4 regions of the Streptomyces cinereoruber genome follow, and region 1 is predicted to be linked to each of the others. Evidence: riboswitches for the same ligand, from Rfam matches in the RefSeq annotation. Region 1 holds a riboswitch; each other region holds the start of a gene.
What was found. Region 1 has a riboswitch for cyclic di-AMP ahead of CP977_RS25930 (M23 family metallopeptidase). Riboswitches for the same ligand answer to the same signal wherever they lie in the genome.

Region 1 (4,731 bases):
ATCGTGCTCGCGTCGGACGCCGAGGGCGCCGAGGCCGCGCTGGACCGCCTCGCGAAGCTGGTCGCCGAGGGCCTGGACGAGCTTCCCGAGACCGTCTGACCCCTTTACGCCTCCCGCACTCGAAAGGGTGTGGCCGTCGGAATTCCGACGGCCACATCCTTTCGCCTTTCCGTTCCCACGCCCCCCCGTTTTCGGGCAGCACGAAAAACCCCGCGCAATTCCTATTCTTTGTATACGGTGCGCGTGTTAATTCCGGGCGCTCGTCGTGTTGACGACGTGTTGCGAAACCCTCACACGCCCCCGCTCCGGCCTCTTGAGCCGGTGCAGCGACATCGAGCGCTCCGCGTGCAGCGCGGTGAGGGCCCTCGCCCGTTCGGCGTCGCCGCGCGCCACGGCGTCCACGATCGCGCCGTGCTCGGCCCAGGCCTCCACCGGCCGCTCGGGCTGCTCGACCGCGTACATCCAGGCGATCTTGTGCCGGAGCTGTGTGAGCAGCGCCGTCAGCGGCGGGCTGCCGGAGGCCTGCGCGAGCGTCTCGTGGAACCAGCCGCCGAGCGAGCGCAGGTCCTCGCCCTGACCGCGCCTGGCCCGCTCCTGCCCGAGCCTGACCAGGCCGCGCAGCACCTTGAGGTGGGCGTCGGTGCGCCGCTGCGCGGCCCGGGCGGCCCCCAGCGGTTCGAGCAGCGCCCGCATGTCGAGCAGGTCGGCCGCCTCCTGCTCGGTGGGCTCGGCGACGTGCGCGCCCGCGTGGCGCCGGGTGAGGACGAAGCCCTCGGACTCCAGGGTGCGCAGCGCCTCGCGGACCGGGACGCGGGAGACCCCGTACCGGCGGGCGAGCTGCTCCTCGGTCAGCCGGCTGCCCCGCTCGAAGACGCCGGAGACGATGTCGTCCCGGATCGCCGTGCATACCGAATGCGCGGGAATGCGCATGTCCGACCTCCGCCTTGGTCCGCGCGAGACAATTCGAGCGGCGCCTGTTCTGCGCCTGATCCGCGACTCTATTGCAGCCCGCCGGAATTTCCGATGCCCCCATGGAATCCATGACCGCGTTGTGGCCGACGAAAAGCCCCGGCTCAGTACGAGCCGGGGCTTTTGCGACGCGGAGGGCCCCCGGTGGTCAGGGGCGCGCGGGAGGCCGGGTCAGACGGCGACGCCGCGGGCGCGGAGGTAGGAGATCGGGTTGATGTCGGAGCCGTAGTCGGCGCCCGTGCGGGCCTCGAAGTGGAGGTGCGGCCCGGTCGAGTTGCCGGTCGAGCCCGAGATGCCGATCTGCTGGCCCGGCTCGACGGTCTGGCCGACGTACACCCCGATGGAGGAGAGGTGACCGTACTGGGTGTACGTGCCGTCGTGCATCCGGATGACGATGTTGTTGCCGTACGCGCCGCCCCAGCCGGCCTCGACGACGGTGCCGGAGCCGACGGAGACGACCCGGCTGCCGTAGGCGGCGTGGAAGTCGACGCCGGAGTGGCTGCCGGAGGACCAGAGCGAGCCGCCGGTCTGGTAGCCGGTGGAGACGTACGAGCCGGCGATGGGGAGCTGGAAGGAGTTCAGGCGGCGGCGCTCGGCCTCGCGGGCGGCGCGGGCCCGCTCCTCGCGGATCTCCTTGGCGCGGGCCTCGGCCTTGCGCTTCGCCTCGGCCAGGGCCTTCTGCTCGGCGGCGGCCTCGAAGGCCTCGCGGTCCTGGGCGTCGGCCTGGGCGTTGAGCCGGTCGACGAGGGAGTCCTCGGCGATCACCTTGGTGAGGCCGGTGTCCTCGGGGGAGCGGTTGTCCGTGTCGGCGGCGAGCGCCGGAGAGGCGAGGGTTCCGATGACGCCGGTGGTGGCGAGCGTCGCCGCGCCGGCGATGCCCGCGCTGCGGCGCCCCATCCGGCTCGAACCACGATGCTTCCCGGTGGCACGGGTGAACGCCATGAAGACGTTGTTCCTTTCCTTCCTTCTCGCCTACCGGGTTAGCTGACGGGTTCGGAGCAGGAAGGTCTCCTACGGGCCCCTCCGCACCGGGCGAAGGCGTCCGATTCACCCCAGGGACTGTGGGTCCCCGGCTCCCCAGGCTCGCGCCTGACGGGGACTCGGCGATGACTGTCCGGTGCCGCGGGCGCGGCGGGTGCAACTGGCGAACAGCCGCACCGACGCTATGCGGACCGCCAGTCGATCACCAACCGAACATGGTCTTTTGTAAGGCATGCCACAGGGCAGATGATCACGCTTGCCTCAAATCCGGACAATTCACCGGGGAGTTTCCGTGCGACCCCTGTACGGGACTCGCACGGACGGGCGGAGGGCCCTGACGTTCCGTCACGCCGGGGCCCTCCGTCCGCTCGCTGGTCCGCCCGTCCGGTCGGCAGCGGTGGGCCGCCGGCCGGACAGGGTCCGATCAGCCGGTGACGACGGTCACCTCACCGATGCCGAGCGCCCGCACCGGCTCCGCGATCTGTGCCGCGTCGCCCACCAGGACCGTGACGAGCCGGTCCACCGGGAAGGCGCTGACCACGGCCGCGGTCGCCTCGACGGTGCCGGTCTCGGCCAGGCGCGCGTACAACTGGGCCTGGAAGTCGTCCGGGAGGTGCTGCTCCACCTGGTCGGCGAGCGTCCCGGCGACGGAGGCGGCCGTCTCGTACTTGAGCGGGGCAACCCCCACCAGGTTCTGCACGGCGGTCTCCCGCTCGGCGTCCGTGAGCCCCTCGGCGGCCAGGGTGCGCAGCACCTTCCACAGGTCGTCCAGGGCCGGGCCCGTGTTGGGGGTGTCGACGGAGCCGCTGATGGCGAGCATCGCCGCGCCGTTCCCCTCGGCGTCCGAGCGGAGCACCTGCCCGAAGGCCCGCACGCCGTACGTGTAGCCCTTCTCCTCGCGCAGGACCCGGTCCAGACGCGAGGTCAGGGTGCCGCCGAGGCAGTACGTGCCGAGGACCTGGGCCGGCCAGACGCGGGCGTGCCGGTCGGGGCCGATCCGGCCAATGAGCAGCTGGGTCTGGACGGCGCCGGGACGGTCCACGATGACGACCCGGCCGGTGTCGTCGGCGGTGATCGGCGGCATCGGCAGCGGCTCGCCGGGCTCGCCGGTCCAGGCGCCCAGCGTCTCCGCGAGGACCTTCTCCAGGTCGACGCCGGTCAGGTCGCCGACGACCACGGCGGTGGCCGTGGCGGGCCGCACGTGCGCCTCGTAGAAGGCGCGGACCGCGGCGGCGTCGATCGCCTCGACGGTCTCCTCGGTGCCCTGGCGCGGCCGGGACATCCGGGAGGCGGCCGGGAACAGCTCCTTGGAGAGCTGCTTGGCGGCGCGCCGGGCCGGGCTGGCCGTCTCGTGCGGGATCTCGTCGAGGCGGTTGCGCACCAGGCGCTCGACCTCGGTGTCCAGGAACGCCGGGGCGATCAGGGCCTCGGAGAGCAGCCCGAGCGCCTTGGGCAGCCGGGAGACCGGGACCTCCAGGGAGACCCGTACGCCCGGGTGGTCGGCGTGCGCGTCGAGGGTGGCGCCGCAGCGCTCCAGCTCGGCCGCGAACTCCTCGGCGCTGTGCTTGTCGGTGCCCTCGGAGAGCGCGCGGGCCATGATGGTGGCCACGCCGTCGAGGCCGGCGGGCTCGGCGTCCAGCGGGGCCGGCAGGAAGAGCTCCACGGCGACGACCTGCTGGCCGGGGCGGTGGCTGGTGAGGACGGTCAGACCGTTCTCCAGGGTGCCGCGGTCCGGGGCCGGGAAGGCCCAGGGGCGGGCGGTGCCCGGCGTCGGCTGCGGGTGGAAGTCCATGCTCGTCAAAGACGCGGCAGCGTCGGTCACTGGTCCGCTCCCTCTTCCTCGTCGCTGTCGCTCTCGCTCTGTTCGGTGGCCACCGGCTCGTAGACCAGGACCGCGCGGTTGTCCGGGCGCAGCCGGGCCGCGGCGGCCTCCCGCACCTCCTCGGCCGTGATGTCGAGGACGCGGTCGACGGCGGTGAGGGCGAGCTGCGGGTCGCCGAACAGCACGGCGAACCGGCACAGTTCGTCGGCGCGGCCCGCGACGGTGCCGAGCCGGTCCAGCCACTCGCGCTCCAGCTGGGCCTGCGCGCGCTCCATCTCCTCCGGGGTGGGGCCCTCGGCGGCGAACCGGGCGAGCTCCTCGTCCACGGCGGCCTCGATCTCGGGGACCTCGACGCCGCCGGACGTCTTGACGTCCAGCCAGCCGAGCGAGGGCGCCCCGGCGAGCCGCAGCAGGCCGAAGCCGGCGGCGACGGCCGTGCGGTCCCGGCGGACCAGGCGGTTGTGCAGCCGGGAGGACTCCCCGCCGCCCAGGACCGTCAGGGCCAGGTCGGCGGCGTCGCACTCGCGCGTGCCGTCGTGCGGCAGCCGGTAGGCGGCCATCAGGGCGCGCGCAGGGACCTCCTCCTCGACGACCTCGCGCAGCTGCTCGCCGATGACGTCGGGCAGCGAGCCGTCGCGCGGGGCCGGCTTGCCGTCGTGGCCGGGGATGGAGCCGAAGTACTTCTCGATCCAGGCGAGGGTCTGCTCCGGGTCGATGTCGCCGACGACGGAGAGCACCGCGTTGTTCGGGGCGTAGTACGTGCGGAAGAACTCCCGCGCGTCCTCCAGGGTGGCCGCGTCCAGGTCGGCCATGGAGCCGATCGGCGTGTGGTGGTAGGGGTGCCCCTCCGGGTAGGCGAGGGCGGTCAGCTTCTCGAAGGCCGTGCCGTACGGCACGTTGTCGTAGCGCTGGCGGCGCTCGTTCTTGACGACGTCCCGCTGGTTCTCCATGGACTCGTC
Region 2 (4,731 bases), 1.6 Mb from region 1:
GGCCTCTACCTCTTCAGCGACGACGTCACCCGCGCCCCGGCCGTCGCCGAGACCCTGACCGTGTTCACGGTCTCCGTACTCGCCCTCCTCATCAACAGGGTGGTGCGCCGCAGCGGCGAGCGGCTCGCCTCGGCGCGGGTCATCGCGGAGACCGCGCAGAAGGCGGTGCTGCCGACGCCCGCCGAGCGGATCGGCGGGCTGCGGTGCGCGGCCCGCTACGAGGCGGCGCAGGCGGACGCGTTCATCGGCGGCGACCTCTTCGCCGTGCAGGACACCCCGCACGGGGTGCGGCTCGTGGTCGGGGACGTGCGGGGCAAGGGCCTCGACGCGGTCGAGGCCGTCGCCGTCGTCATCGGGGCCTTCCGGGAGGCGGCCGAGCAGGAACGGACCCTGGAGGGCGTGGCGCAGCGGCTCGAACGGGCGCTGGACCGGGAGGGCACCCGGCGGGACAGCCTCGACGCCGTCGAGGGGTTCACCACCGCCGTCCTGGCCGAGATCCCGCGCTCCGACGGCAGCGGCACCTTCGACGGGTTCGTACGGGTCGTCAACCGGGGGCACCCGTCCCCGCTGATGCTGCACGGGGACGGGCGGGTCGAGTCGGTCGACCCGAGCCGGCCGGCGCTGCCCCTCGGCATGGGGGACCTCGCGTCGTGGCCGGACCGGGCCGAGGCCCGGCCGTACCCGCCGGGCACGACGCTGCTCTTCTACACCGACGGCCTCTCGGAGGCGCGGAACGCGCGGGGCGTCTTCTACGACCCGGCGGAGCGGCTGGCCGGACGGGTCTTCCCGGGCCCGGAGGAGATGCTCGACGCGCTCGTGGACGACGTACGGCTCCACACGGGCGGCGGGGCGACGGACGACATGGCGCTGCTCGCGCTGAACCGCCCGACGGCGGGGCAGCCGGAGCGGCGCCGCACGATGCCGGTGGTGCCGCCCGGCGGGTCCGGATCCCGGCGCTGACCGCCCGCCCGGCCGGCCGGCCGCCCCCCGATCGCCCGATCACCCGGAGGACCCCGTCACCGGGGGTAGTCGAAAGGTCTCCCTGCGATAACAATTGATGAACCGTCAGAAATCGAAGGTTTCGTCGCTCCCGGATCCGGCCTTGCTGAAGGGGGGTCAAGTCGGACCAATCCCTCCCAATTCAATGAACGATCAAGAGGAGCGGCTTGGAATCGGGACCCCCTGTCTATTAACGTTCGATAACGCAGCGCGGTCGTCCCAGCCGTCGCAAGAGACGGCACCGTGCGCACGCGCCGAATCCCGAAAGGGAACCGGGGAACCACCATTTGGGGTGAATCGAGCCCTTCGCACCCGTGCGACCGGGCCCGTAGGAGACCTTCCTGCTCCGAACCCGTCAGCTAACCCGGTAGGCGAGAAGGAAGGAAAGGAGCGCGCCTCCGTGGCGTCCAACACCCCTGCCCCCGAAGCCCCCTTCGACGCTTTCGGCGGCGGTGCGGCCCCCTCCGCCCCGGACACCGAGTGGAACCCCACCGAGGACTCCCTCCGCGACCGGGCCCGCTCCGGCGGTCGGCACCGGGTCGTCAAGCAGCGCTCCAACTTCGCCCGCTCCTCCACCGTCCTCGGCGTCGGCGTCATCGCCGCCGTCGGCGCGGGCGGCCTCGCCACCGCGCAGGACAAGCCCCCGGTCGCCATATCGCTCCCCGACCTCAACCTGCCCGACGCCCACGACCTCCCCGGCGTCGGCGCGCTCCTGCCCGCGCAGGAAGAGCGGGAGACGGTCTCCGCGGACCGCGCCAACCCGAACCCGCTGACCTCCGCCACGTACACCACCGAGGCCGACGAGCGGGCCTCGCGGTCCGGCCAGGTCACGCGGACGAGCCTGACGACGGCGGAAGCCCCGGGCGCCGCCGACGCCGGCGAGGCCCTGCGCGCCCGCATCCTCCAGCAGGCCGAGCAGCAGCAGGCCTCCGCCGACGCCGCCGAGAAGGCCGCGGCGGAGAAGGCGGCCGCCGAGAAGGCCGCCGCCGAGGCGCAGGCCAAGGCCGATGCCGCGGAGAAGGCGGAAGCCGAGGCGAAGGCGAAGGCCGAGGCGGAGGCCAAGGCCAAGGCGGAGGCGGAAGCCAGGGCGAAGGCCGAGGCCGAGCGCCTCGCCAAGCTCGCCGCCAGCTACTCGATGCCCCTCTCCTCGTACTCCCTCACCGCCACCTACATGCAGTCCGGCTCCATGTGGTCCTCCGGCTACCACACGGGCCTCGACTTCGCCGCCCCCACCGGCACCCCGCTCAAGGCGGTCCACGGCGCCACGGTCAAGTCGGCGGGCTGGTCCGGCTCCTACGGCTACCGGATCGTCCTGGAGCTGGAGGACGGCACCGAGATCTGGTACTGCCACCTCTCCTCCATGACGGTCAGCGCCGGCCAGACCGTGGGCACCGGCGAGACGATCGGCCGCGTCGGCGCCACCGGCAACGTCTCCGGCGCCCATCTCCACCTGGAGATCCACCCCGGCGGCGGCGACGGCGTCGACCCGGCGGCCTGGCTGCGCTCCAAGGGCCTGACGGTCTGACCCCTTCCCGGATTCCCGGAAACTTCCTCCCCGGATTCCCGGAAACACGCGGAATAGGCCCGGCGGCGGAGGCCGTTGACCACCCCATGACCTCTCTCCGTACGCTGGGCACGTCCGACCTGCACGTCTTCCCGCTCGCCCTCGGCGGCAACGTCTTCGGCTGGACCGCCGACGAGGCGCAGTCCTTCGCCGTCCTCGACGCCTACGCCGCCGCCGGCGGCAACTTCGTCGACTCCGCCGACGTCTACTCGGCCTGGGCCGAGGGCAACGAGGGCGGCGAGTCCGAGACCGTCATCGGCCGCTGGCTCGCCTCCCGCGGCAACCGCGACGACGTCGTCGTCGCCACCAAGGCCGGCGCCCACCCCCGGTTCAAGGGCCTCTCCGCCCCCACGATCAAGGCCGCCGCCGAGGAGTCCCTGCGCCGCCTCGGCACCGACTACATCGACCTGTACTACACCCACTTCGACGACGAGTCCGTCCCCGTCGAGGAGATCGTCACCGCCCTCGACCAGCTGGTGCGGGACGGCAAGGCACGGGCCGTCGCCGCCTCCAACATCTCCCCGGAGCGGCTCCGCGCCTCCCTCGACTTCGCCGAGGCCGAGGGCCTCGCCCGCTACGTCGCCCTCCAGCCGCACTACAACCTGGTCTCCCGCGAGACCTACGAGGGCCCGCTCCTGGAGACCGCCGAGCGGGCGGGCCTCGCCGCCGTCCCGTACTACGGCCTCGCCTCCGGCTTCCTCACCGGCAAGTACCGTCCCGGCACCGCCGTCGACAGCGCCCGCGCCGCCGGGGCCGGCAAGCACCTCGACACCGAGCGGGGCCGGGCCGTGCTCTCCGCGCTCGACGCGGTCGCCGGGGCGCACGGCGCCGAGCCCGCCACCGTCGCCCTCGCCTGGCTCGCCTCCCGGCCGACGGTCGTCGCGCCGATCGCCTCGGCCCGTACGGTCGAACAGCTCCCGGCCCTGGTCGCCTCCGCCGGCCTGGAACTCACGGAGGAGGAACTGACCCTCCTGACCGAGGCGTCCGAGGCCTCCGAGGTCCAGGGCTGATCGCGGGCCGCTAACTGCGGTACGGGTTGTAACCGCTGTAGTCCAGGTACTGCGGCGGCGTCCACGCCCGGCCCGTCGCCCGCGCCGCGTACGTCAGCGCGGGCGAGGCGACCGTCCTGCGCTGCCACAGGTGGTGCAGCAGCTCCTGCTCGCGGGCCGCGAAGTCGGGCCCGGCGGTACCGCGCCGGGCCCGGTCCCGCAGGAACGCGAGGGTCGTCGCGAAGGACTCGTACTCGTTGACGGCCCGCGCCCCCTGCTTGCCGTACGTCCGGGCGGCGTAGGAGCGGGCGAGCTGCCGGGCCCGCATCGAGGAGAGCGCGAGCGGCTCGGCGGGGGAGAGCCAGCCGGCCGCCGCGTACGCCGGGAGCTCCCCGGAGACCGTACGCAGCTCCCGCTGCCGGCTCCACACCGCGAGCCAGGTCAGCAGGCCGAAGGCCGGCACCATGAGCGCCCCGTACACCGCGAAGAAGATCCAGGGGCCGCCGAAGGTGGCCGAGCCGTTCCAGGCGGCGTGCATGCCCATGGAGAGCAGCAGTCCGGCGAGCGGCAGTAGCACCTTCCGCAGCCGCTTCCCGCGCGGGGCGAGCGCGGCGAAACCGAAGCCGAGGCCGGTGAGCACGGTGAACAGCGGGTGCGCGAACGGCGACATCACGACCCGTACGAAGAAGGTCCCGGCGGTCACCATGCCGATGCCGGCGGCGCCGATCTCCTGGTCCTCGCCGAAGGCGTTGCCGAGGTAGAGGATGTTCTCGGTGAAGGCGAAGCCGGTCGCGGTGAAACCGGCGATCACCACCCCGTCGACGAGCCCGCCGAAGTTCCGGCGCCGGAAGAGGAAGAGCAGCAGGATCGCGGCGGCCTTGGCGCTCTCCTCCACCACCGGGGCGATGACGGTGGCGCCGAGGTGGCCGGCGGAGTCCGGGTCGGCGGTGGCCGTGGCGATCCAGCGGATCGCGAAGGAGTTCGCCAGGATCGCGACGAGCGCGGCGGCGAAGGCGCCCCACGCGAAGGCGAAGAGCAGGTTCTTCCAGGGGCCGGGCTCGACCCGGTCGAGCCAGCGGAACGCCGCCATCAGCAGCGGTACGGGGAGCACGGCGAGGCCCAGGCCGACGAGGAAGCCCTGCGTGCCCGTCTGCTCGCGGACCATCGCCAGGATGACCA
Region 3 (4,731 bases), 2.6 Mb from region 1:
GCGCAGCAACTGGTTGTACTTGGCGACGCGCTCGGAGCGGGCCGGGGCGCCGGTCTTGATCTGGCCGCAGTTGGTGGCGACGGCCAGGTCGGCGATGGTGACGTCCTCGGTCTCGCCGGAGCGGTGGGACATCATGCACTTGAAGCCGTTGCGCTGGGCCAGCTCGACGGCGTCGAGGGTCTCGGTCAGCGAGCCGATCTGGTTGACCTTGACGAGCAGGGCGTTCGCGGACTTCTCCTCGATGCCCCGGGCCAGGCGCTCCGGGTTGGTGACGAACAGGTCGTCGCCGACGAGCTGGACCTTCTCGCCGAGCTTCTCGGTGATGACGTTCCAGCCGGCCCAGTCGTCCTCGAACAGCGGGTCCTCGATGGAGACCAGCGGGTACGCGGCGACGAGCTCCTCGTAGTACTCGGTCATCTCGGCGGCCGAGCGGGCCTTGCCCTCGAACTCGTACTTGCCGTCCTTGTAGAACTCGGAGGCGGCGACGTCGAGCGCGAGCGCGATGTCCTTGCCGGGCACGTAGCCGGCCTGCTTGATCGCCTCGAGGATGAGGTCGAGCGCCTCGCGGTTGGAGCCGAGGTTCGGGGCGAAGCCGCCCTCGTCGCCGAGGCCGGTGGAGAGGCCCTTGGACTTCAGGACGGACTTGAGGGTGTGGTAGACCTCGGTGCCCCAGCGGAGGGCCTCGGAGAAGGACTCCGCGCCGATCGGGGCGATCATGAACTCCTGGATGTCCACGTTGGAGTCGGCGTGCGACCCGCCGTTCAGGATGTTCATCATCGGAACGGGCAGCAGGTGCGCGTTCGGGCCGCCCAGGTAGCGGAAGAGCGGGAGGTCGCTGGCCTCGGAGGCGGCGTGCGCGACGGCGAGGGAGACGCCGAGGATGGCGTTGGCGCCGAGCGAGGACTTGTCCGGGGTGGCGTCCAGGTCGAACATGGCCTGGTCGATCAGGCGCTGCTCGGTGGCGTCGTAGCCGACGAGCTCCGGGCCGATCTGCTCGATGACGGCGAGGACGGCCTTCTCGACACCCTTGCCCTGGTAGCGGTTGGGGTCACCGTCGCGGAGCTCGAGGGCCTCGAACGCACCGGTGGAGGCGCCGGACGGAACGGCAGCACGGCCGGTGCTGCCGTCGTCGAGGCCGACCTCGACCTCGACCGTGGGGTTGCCTCGGGAGTCCAGGATTTCCCGGGCTACGACGACGTCGATGGACGGCACGAGCATCTCCTTCTGGGATGTGACGCTGGATGTGACGCAAGGTCGATGCGGGGTCGCTTGGCCTTGCGACAAGAGCCTAACCGCCCCGGAGGCTCCGACCGGCCGGGCGCCCGCCCCCTGGGACGAAAAAGGACCCGAGGGCACGTATAAGGGGGCGAAGGGGCCCGGATCTACTGATCGGTAACCGTCAGGTGGGCCGCCGGAGGGGTGCCGCGGGGCCCCTCCAAAGGGGGAACCCCGGTCCGGCGCGCACGGGGGAAGGGCGCGCCGGACCGGGGTGGTCACCGCGGGAGGGTCATCGGGGGCGCGTGAGCCGCCGGACTCACGCGACCCGCCGGGCTCACTTCAGGTGGAGCTGCTGGCCCGGGTAGATCAGGTCGGCGTTCTCGACGACGTCCTCGTTGAGCTCGAAGAGCTCGGCCCAGCCGCCCTTGACGCCCTGCGCCTCGGCGATCTTGCTGAGGGTGTCGCCGGCGACGACCTTGTACTCGCCGTCGCCCTTCGCGACCGTCTTGCCGGTCGGGGTGGTGACGGTCTTCTTGGCGGCCTTCGGAGCGGCCTGGCGGTCCTTCTTCGGGGCCTGGCGCTGCTCGCTGCGGGTGGTCGGCTGCTCGGTCGTGCGCTGCTTCTTCTGCTTCGGCTGCTCCTGCTGGGCGCTCTCGGCGGAGCCGCCGTCGTAGGAGGCGCCGGAGAGGCCCACGCCGCAGCTCGGCCAGGCGCCCTTGCCCTGGCCCGCGAGGACCTTCTCGGCGACGGCGATCTGCTGGGACTTCGAGGCCTGGTTGGCGGTGGGGGCGTAGGCGGTACCGCCGTACGCGGCCCAGGTGGAGGCCGAGAACTGGAGGCCGCCGTAGTAGCCGTTGCCGGTGTTGATGGACCAGTTGCCGCCGGACTCGCACTGGGCGACGCGGTCCCACTCGGAGGCGGTGGCGGCCGAGGCGGTGCCCGCGGTCATCAGCGGGGCGGCGACGGCGACACCGGTGACGCCGACGAGCGCGGCGAGCTGGGTGGCCTTGGAGGGACGGCGGTGTTTGCCCTTGACGGAAAACAGCATGGGGATTCTCCTCACCGACGCCTGCGAGGTGAGCTGTCGGGTTCGGGCCGAAGAGTTGCCCGGCCGCGTGTCCTAGCACGCGGCTTCACCCCAAGCCGGTCGTCGGCCGTCTCTCGACGGCCGGGCCCGGCGCTTACCTTGGGTCCCCCGCTCCTGCCTTCGGCGCTTGCGCGACGACTGTTCCCATCGGCCGACGGCAGGATTCGGCGTTTCGGTCGACGGGGCCCGCGGTGGCGAGCGGTGACGACCGTAGACACAGAACCCTCCGAAGTTCAAAGAGGCTCATACGACGAATTTCGCCTCTTCTTGCCCTTCGGAGGGGACTGTTTGCGCAGGTGGGAGATGACGGAAGCGGAGTTTGCGGGCGCGACACGCCAGTTGGGACAAAGAGACCCATGTCTCACTCGTCCGGAAGCGGACATAAGCCCATGAACTACCCGGCTTCCGAGACCGAACCCGGCGTCAGGTCGAGGTTCTGACCAGGGAGGATGAGGTCCGGATCGATGCCCACGGTCCGCTTGTTGGCGTCGTAGAGGGCGGCCCAGCCCCCGGGGAGTTCGTTCGCCTGGGCGATGCCCGAAAGGCTGTCACCCGGACGCACGACGTATTCACCCGAAGAGCCCTGACTGTCCGTTGCGTCCGGATTCTTCGCTTCGCCAGCACCCGGGGCCGATTCGACACCTTCAGGCGAGTTGCCCTTGTCCGAGGCATGTCGCCCGGGTTCAGCAGAGGTGTCCGAGTTGTCGGTTTCCTCCGGAGCCGCCTCGCCCCGGTGCTTGCCCGTGCCGGGCGCGACCGACGCTCCCTCATCTCCCGGAACACCGGGCGTAACAGACGTACCGGGCGTAACGGACTCATCGGGGGCGACGGGGGCCGTCGGGTCGGCCGGAAGCGTCGGGTCCGCCGGGTCCGTCGGGTTCGCCGACCCGGACGGCGCGGACGGCGTGGCGGGGGTGGTCGGCGTGGCGGAGGTGGCCGGCGCGGTCGGGTCGGCGGGGGCCGACGGCGCGGCCGGCGCCGTGGAGGGGGCGGACGGCGTGGCGGAGGACTCCGGGGCCCCGGTGGACGGCGTGGTCGCGGAGGCGCCCGGCGCGCCGGAGTTCCAGGCCGACTCGGGTACGGGCGCCACGGAGGGCGTCGGTGCGGCGGCCGGGCCCGGGTCCACCCCGGTGGGCTTCCCGTCGTTCGTCAGACCGGCGATCGGCGCGCAGGTGCCCCAGGCGTCGCTGCCCCCGGCGAGGGCCTTCTCGGCCACCGCGATCTGCTGGGCGCGGCTGGCCAGGTCGGCGCTGGGCGCGTACGCCAGGCCGCCGTGGCGCTCCCAGTCGCCCTGGGTGAACTGGAGGCCGCCGTACATCCCGTTCCCGAAGTTGGCGGTCCACTGGCCGCCGGACTCGCACTCGGCGACGCGGTCCCAGGTGGCGGCGTCGGCGGCGGACGCGGATCCGGTGGCGAGCAGGGGCAGCGCCATGGCGGATCCGGTCACGCCCGCGGCGACGACGATGGCGGGGGCCTGACGGGGGCGACGGTGTCGTCCGTTCCCGGAACGCATAGGTACGCCTTTCGCGTGACGGCTGAGACTGCGGCGAAACGTAGCGGCATTCGAACGCTCGTCACAAGTCGATGGCCACCCGATCACATGAAGATCACATTTCTGACGGGCCGTCACCGTACGAGAGGGGTACGGACGGGGAGAACTCCACCGGAAGCGTGCGCAAACCGCGCATGATGAGCCCGCCGCGCCACCGCAGTTCGGCCGGATCGGCGGCGAGCCGCAGGTCCGGCAGACGGGTCAGCAGGGTGGCGAGCGCGGTCTGCCCTTCGAGGCGGGCGAGGGGCGCGCCGAGGCAGTAGTGGATGCCGTGGCCGTACCCGAGGTGCTGGTTGTCGCGCCGGGCGAGGTCGAGCACGTCGGGCCCGTCGAACCGCTCCGGGTCCCGGTCGGCGGCGGCCAGCACCACGAGCACCGGGTCGCCCGCCGGGATCTCCTGTCCGCCGATGGTCAGCGCCCGCGTCGCGTACCGCCAGGTCGCCATCTCCACGGGCCCGTCGTACCGCAGCAGCTCCTCGATCCCGGTCTCCAGGAGCCCGGTCTCGCCGGCGGCGAGGGAGTCCTGGAGGAGTCCCCTCTGTCCGGGATCGCGGAGGAGCGCGTACAGCCCGTTCCCGATCAGGTTGACGGTGGTCTCGAACCCCGCGAAGAGAAGGATGAAGGCCATGGCGGCGGCCTCGTTCTCGGTGAGGTGCTCGCCGTGGTCGGAGGCCTTGATGAGCCCCGAGATCAGGTCGTCGCCCGGCTCTTCGCGCTTGCGGTGGATCAGCTCCGCGAGGTAGCCGCGCATCTTCTTCACCGACCGGGCGACGCCGCCGCGCGGGCCTCCGCCGTGGCGGATCATCATCCCGGCCCAGTCCCGGAAGTCGTCCTGGTCCTCCTCGGGCACGCCGAGCAGGTCGCAGATGGCGTA
Region 4 (4,731 bases), 4.6 Mb from region 1:
CGGATGATGCTCCCCGGCGCCCGCGTCACGCTCCGGCAGCCCGCCATGGAGGAGCCCCTGCGCGGGCAGCCGAGCGACCTCGGCGTCCAGGCCCGCGAACTGGACCGCCGGCGCGCCCTGATGACCGGACTGCTCGCCGAGCACACCGGACGGAGCAGCGAGCGGGTCGCCGCCGACCTCGACCGCCCCACGGTCCTGGACGCCCCGGCCGCCGTCGCGTACGGGCTGGTGGAGCACGTGGTCACGAGCCGCCGCGGCGCGGCGCGGTGAGCGGGCCGTGGTTCCCGAACCGCCGCCGCTGCCCGCCCTGACGCGGGCCGAGGGCGAAGTGGTCGATGCCTGCCTTGCGGTCGTCGACCTCCTGGGGAGAATCAATCCATCCAGGAGTACGCATACCTATGGGGGCCTGAGGGCGGCTCAGGCCCTGGTGGGGCGTGCGGAGGAGCTGCGTGAGGCCCTGGCGCTCATGCACGCGCGGGGCGAGAGCGAGGTGCACGCGGAGACCCTGGCGCGCGCCCTGCGGGTGCTGGATGGGGAGCAGCGGGCGGGCCGGGTCACGCTCCCCCGGGAGCGGCGGAGTTGACATTCCGGCATGTCGTGTCAAGGGCCGGACGGCCGACACGGCGCGCCGGAACCACTCGTCCGTTCGGTGGAGTCGATGAGTCGACATATGACCCGGGCGAGTTGCGCAAGGGGTGTACACATCTGGCGGAACCGGGCGCTCCTTCGCTGGTGCGGGGCTCGTCCGCCAAACCTCCGACGATCACGAAACCATCCTGTCCACCCGAATGGATCAGTCGTGAGGACTCTCACATAACGTCGTTTCCACTCGGATTTCGACCAGGCTGTGGGGCAAGATCCCTGCCGACGACAAGCCCCCGCCATCCGAGGCGGGGCGGTCCGGGCGGACGCCGAGTCCTGCCGCCGTCCCGGACGCCTGGTCGACAGGATTGGATCGGCAGGAGTGGAGGACCCGAGCAGTACGGGCCGTACGCGCTGTTTCCGCAGCGGGGCCGGCCCTTGGGGTGAAGCCGCGAGAGCGGCCGGGCATCTTCGCCTGCCCGAACCCGACAGGTCATCCTTCACAGGCGGCTGACGAAGGGTTGCGCATGACTGCGCAGATGCACGTCCCGTCCCTGCTGTCCCGGGCCGGAGCCGTCTCGGCTCTCACCCTCGCCGCCGTCGGCGGCACGCTGCTCGCGCCGGGCGCGGCGCCGGAGGCCCAGGCAGCGACCGCACACGCGAACAAGGCGCTGAGCGTCGCCGCCTCCAAGAAGGGGGCGCCCTACCGCTACGGGGCCACCGGCCCCTCCCGGTTCGACTGCTCGGGCCTGACGCTCTACGCGTACAAGCAGGCGGGCAAGTCGCTGCCCCGCACCGCGCAGCAGCAGTACAACAAGACCAGTCGCGTCTCCGCCTCCGGCCGGCAGAAGGGGGACCTGGTCTTCTTCCACTCCGGCGGCAAGGTCTACCACGTGGGCATCTACGCCGGCAGCGGCAAGCTCTGGCACTCGCCCAAGACGGGCTCCTGGGTCAAGCTCGACAAGATCTGGACCTCGAAGGTCTCCTACGGACGCGTCCGGTGACCCCGCCCGGGCACTGAGCGGGCGCCGGAGGGGAGGCCGGGGGGTGCGGTGGCGCCGCCGCACCCGAACCGTCGCCGGACGGGCCCCGGCCCCGCCGGACGCGCGCTAACAGACCACCGGTGCCGCGGCCTTCCACGGCAGGGTGATGCCGACCGTCTTGCCGCCGTCCGGGGTCGGGGTCACCGAGAGGCGGCCGCCGGACTCCACCGCGAGGGAGCGGATGATGGCCATGCCGCGGCCGTTGTCCTGCTGGACCGCCGCGGGAAGGCGGCGGGGCCGGCGCGGATGGCTGTCCGTGACGCCGACGTGGAGCTGCTCCCCGTCCTCCAGGCGTACGTCGACCGTGAAGGTGGGCGACTGGCCGAAGGTGTGCAGGACGGCGTTGGTGGCCAGTTCCGAGACGATCAGGCGGACCGCGTCCGCCTGGTCCGAGAGCGCGTCGAGGCCCCAGTCGGTGAGAATCCGCGCGACGTACCGCCGGGCGGTGGGGACCGAGGCGGGCTCGCTCGCCAGGGTGACGGATGCTTCCTGATGGTCTGCCATGGCGACTCTGTCCCTTTCCCGCCGGGGCCACCGCCCCGGATCGCACTGCGCGTCAGAGTCCCACCGATGGTGCCGGGCCGTATCGGGTTCCACCAGGGCAATACCGCATCTGTCGCCCGAAGCGGTGAACCGTACGAACCGTGAACGCCTCCGGACGGTGCGTCAGGCGGCGGGCGCGGTCCGCAGGATCGTCTCCACCGCGCGGTCGATCTGCGCGTCCGTCAGGTCGGCGCGGGCCGTCAGGCGCAGCCGCGAGACGCCGTCGGGGACGGACGGGGGCCGGAAGCAGCCGACCGCCAGGCCCCGTTCCCGGCAGTCCGCCGCCCAGCGCAGCGCCGCCTCCGGGGAGGGGGCGCGGACCGAGACCACGGCCGCGTCGGGCCGGGCGCCGGTCAGACCGGCCGCGGTCAGCCGCTCGTACAGGGTGGTGGCGACGGTACGGGCCCGCCCGGCGAGCCCCGGTTCGGCGGCGATCAGGCGCAGGCTCGCGAGGGCGCCGCCGACGGCGGCCGGGGCGAGGCCGGTGTCGAAGATGAAGGTGCGGGCGGCGTTCACCAGGTGCTCGATCACCCGGGCCGGGCCCAGGACCGCGCCGCCCTGGCTGCCCAGGGACTTGGAGAGGGTCAGGGTGGCGACCACGTCCTCGTCGCCCGCGAGCCCGGCGCCGTGCACCGCGCCCCGGCCGCCGTCGCCGAGGACGCCGAAGCCGTGGGCGTCGTCCACGACGAGCCCGGCGCCGTGCGCGCGGCAGGCGGCGGCGAGCTCCGCGAGCGGGGCCCGGTCGCCGTCGACGGAGAAGACGGAGTCGCTGACGACCAGGGCCCGGCGCCCGGGGTGCGCCTCCAGGGTCTTGCGTACGGCCTCGGGGTCGGCGTGCGGGACGACGGCGGTCTCGGCGCGGGCCAGGCGGCAGCCGTCCACCAGGGAGGCGTGGTTGGCGGCGTCCGAGACGATCAGGGAGTCCCGGCCGCCGAGCGCGGTGAGCACGGCGAGGTTGGCGGCGTAGCCGGAGGAGAAGACGAGGGCCGCCTCGAAGCCGCAGAAGGCGGCGAGCTCGCGCTCCAGGTCGGTGTGGAGCCGGGTGGTGCCGGTGACGAGCCGGGAGCCGGTGGAGCCGGCGCCCCAGCGCCGGGCCGCCTCGGCCGCCGCCCCGGTGACCTCGGGCCTGCGGGTGAGGCCGAGGTAGTCGTTGCCCGCCAGGTCGAGGAGGTCCGAGTCGGCCGTCCGGGGCCGCAGCGTGCGGACGAGACCGGCGTCGGCCCGGCGGCGCGCCTCGGCGTCGGTCCAGTCGAAGGCCGTGCGGCGCGGGACCGCGACCCGCGCCTCGTCCACCCGCGTCTCGTCCACCCGTACGTCGTCCGCCCGTGTGTCGTCCGCCCGTGTGTCGTCGGCCTGTGGCATGCGGGATCCTTCGTCGGCGCCTCCGGCCGGCCGGCCGGTGCCTTTTGTAGGCAGCGCACAGACCCTAACCGCAGGAGACCGGGATCGTGGTGTGGTCATCCACACACCCCGATCGGGGGCGTTTGTTCGGATCCTCCTTGGCCCGGGGGCGGGCGGTAGGCCAGGATCAGCGGTTATGGACCTGCTGAACACGCTGGTGGAGAAGGGGCTGCGGCGCGAGCCGCCGACCCGTGAAGAAGCGCTCGCCGTCCTGGCGACCTCCGACGACGAACTGCTCGATGTGGTGGCCGCGGCCGGCAAGGTGCGCCGTCAGTGGTTCGGGCGGCGGGTGAAGCTCAATTATCTGGTCAACCTCAAGTCCGGCCTGTGCCCCGAGGACTGCTCGTACTGTTCGCAGCGGCTCGGCTCCAAGGCGGAGATCCTCAAGTACACCTGGCTGAAGCCGGACGAGGCGTCCCAGGCCGCCGCGGCGGGCGTCGCGGGCGGCGCCAAGCGGGTGTGCCTGGTGGCGAGCGGGCGCGGTCCGACGGACCGGGACGTGGAGCGGGTCGGCAGGACCATCGAGGCCATCAAGGAGCAGAACGAGGGCGTCGAGGTGTGCGCCTGCCTCGGTCTGCTCTCGGACGGGCAGGCGGAGCGGCTGCGGGAGGCCGGCGCCGACGCGTACAACCACAACCTGAACACCTCCGAGGCGACGTACGGCGGGATCACCAAGACCCACACGTACGCCGACCGGGTGGACACCGTCCAGAAGGCGCACGCGGCCGGGCTCTCGGCCTGCTCGGGCCTGATCGCGGGCATGGGCGAGGCCGACGAGGACCTGGTCGACGTCGTGTACGCGCTGCGGGAGCTGGGCTCGGACTCGGTGCCGGTCAACTTCCTCATCCCGTTCGAGGGCACCCCGCTCGCCAAGGAGTGGAACCTGACCCCGCAGCGCTGCCTGCGGATCCTGGCGATGGTGCGGTTCGTCTGCCCCGACGTCGAGGTGCGGATCGCGGGCGGCCGCGAGGTGCACCTGCGCTCGATGCAGCCGCTCGCGCTGCACATCGCGAACTCGATCTTCCTGGGCGACTACCTGACCAGTGAGGGCCAGGCCGGCCAGGCCGACCTGGACATGATCGCGGACGCGGGCTTCGAGGTGGAGGGCACGGGCACGCCCACGCTGCCCGCCCACCGCGCGGACGCGCTCGCGGCGGCCGGC

Region 2: it holds a riboswitch for cyclic di-AMP, as region 1 does, so the genes downstream of both, CP977_RS18605 (M23 family metallopeptidase) here and CP977_RS25930 (M23 family metallopeptidase) in region 1, are expected to answer to the same signal.
Region 3: it holds a riboswitch for cyclic di-AMP, as region 1 does, so the genes downstream of both, CP977_RS13855 (LysM peptidoglycan-binding domain-containing protein) here and CP977_RS25930 (M23 family metallopeptidase) in region 1, are expected to answer to the same signal.
Region 4: it holds a riboswitch for cyclic di-AMP, as region 1 does, so the genes downstream of both, CP977_RS05140 (C40 family peptidase) here and CP977_RS25930 (M23 family metallopeptidase) in region 1, are expected to answer to the same signal.

Annotation. Positions count from the first base shown of each region.
Region 1 covers NZ_CP023693.1:5,735,583-5,740,313, reverse strand. The annotation lists gene CP977_RS25940 (HPr family phosphocarrier protein) at 1-99, shown strand, start outside; gene CP977_RS25935 (GntR family transcriptional regulator) at 247-930, opposite strand; gene CP977_RS25930 (M23 family metallopeptidase) at 1,141-1,911, opposite strand; cyclic di-AMP (ydaO/yuaA leader) riboswitch at 1,925-2,085, opposite strand; gene CP977_RS25925 (M16 family metallopeptidase) at 2,375-3,742, opposite strand; gene CP977_RS25920 (M16 family metallopeptidase) at 3,769-4,731, opposite strand, start outside.
Region 2 covers NZ_CP023693.1:4,147,156-4,151,886, forward strand. The annotation lists gene CP977_RS18600 (PP2C family protein-serine/threonine phosphatase) at 1-960, shown strand, start outside; cyclic di-AMP (ydaO/yuaA leader) riboswitch at 1,242-1,388, shown strand; gene CP977_RS18605 (M23 family metallopeptidase) at 1,400-2,524, shown strand; gene CP977_RS18610 (aldo/keto reductase) at 2,611-3,573, shown strand; gene CP977_RS18615 (PrsW family intramembrane metalloprotease) at 3,584-4,731, opposite strand, start outside.
Region 3 covers NZ_CP023693.1:3,134,261-3,138,991, forward strand. The annotation lists gene eno (phosphopyruvate hydratase) at 1-1,218, opposite strand, end outside; gene CP977_RS13855 (LysM peptidoglycan-binding domain-containing protein) at 1,553-2,266, opposite strand; cyclic di-AMP (ydaO/yuaA leader) riboswitch at 2,270-2,441, opposite strand; gene CP977_RS13860 (transglycosylase family protein) at 2,700-3,752, opposite strand; gene CP977_RS13865 (cytochrome P450 family protein) at 3,913-4,731, opposite strand, start outside.
Region 4 covers NZ_CP023693.1:1,172,261-1,176,991, forward strand. The annotation lists gene CP977_RS05130 (ClpP family protease) at 1-270, shown strand, start outside; gene CP977_RS05135 (hypothetical protein) at 278-583, shown strand; cyclic di-AMP (ydaO/yuaA leader) riboswitch at 976-1,106, shown strand; gene CP977_RS05140 (C40 family peptidase) at 1,110-1,586, shown strand; gene CP977_RS05145 (ATP-binding protein) at 1,692-2,129, opposite strand; gene CP977_RS05150 (8-amino-7-oxononanoate synthase) at 2,292-3,530, opposite strand; gene bioB (biotin synthase BioB) at 3,706-4,731, shown strand, end outside.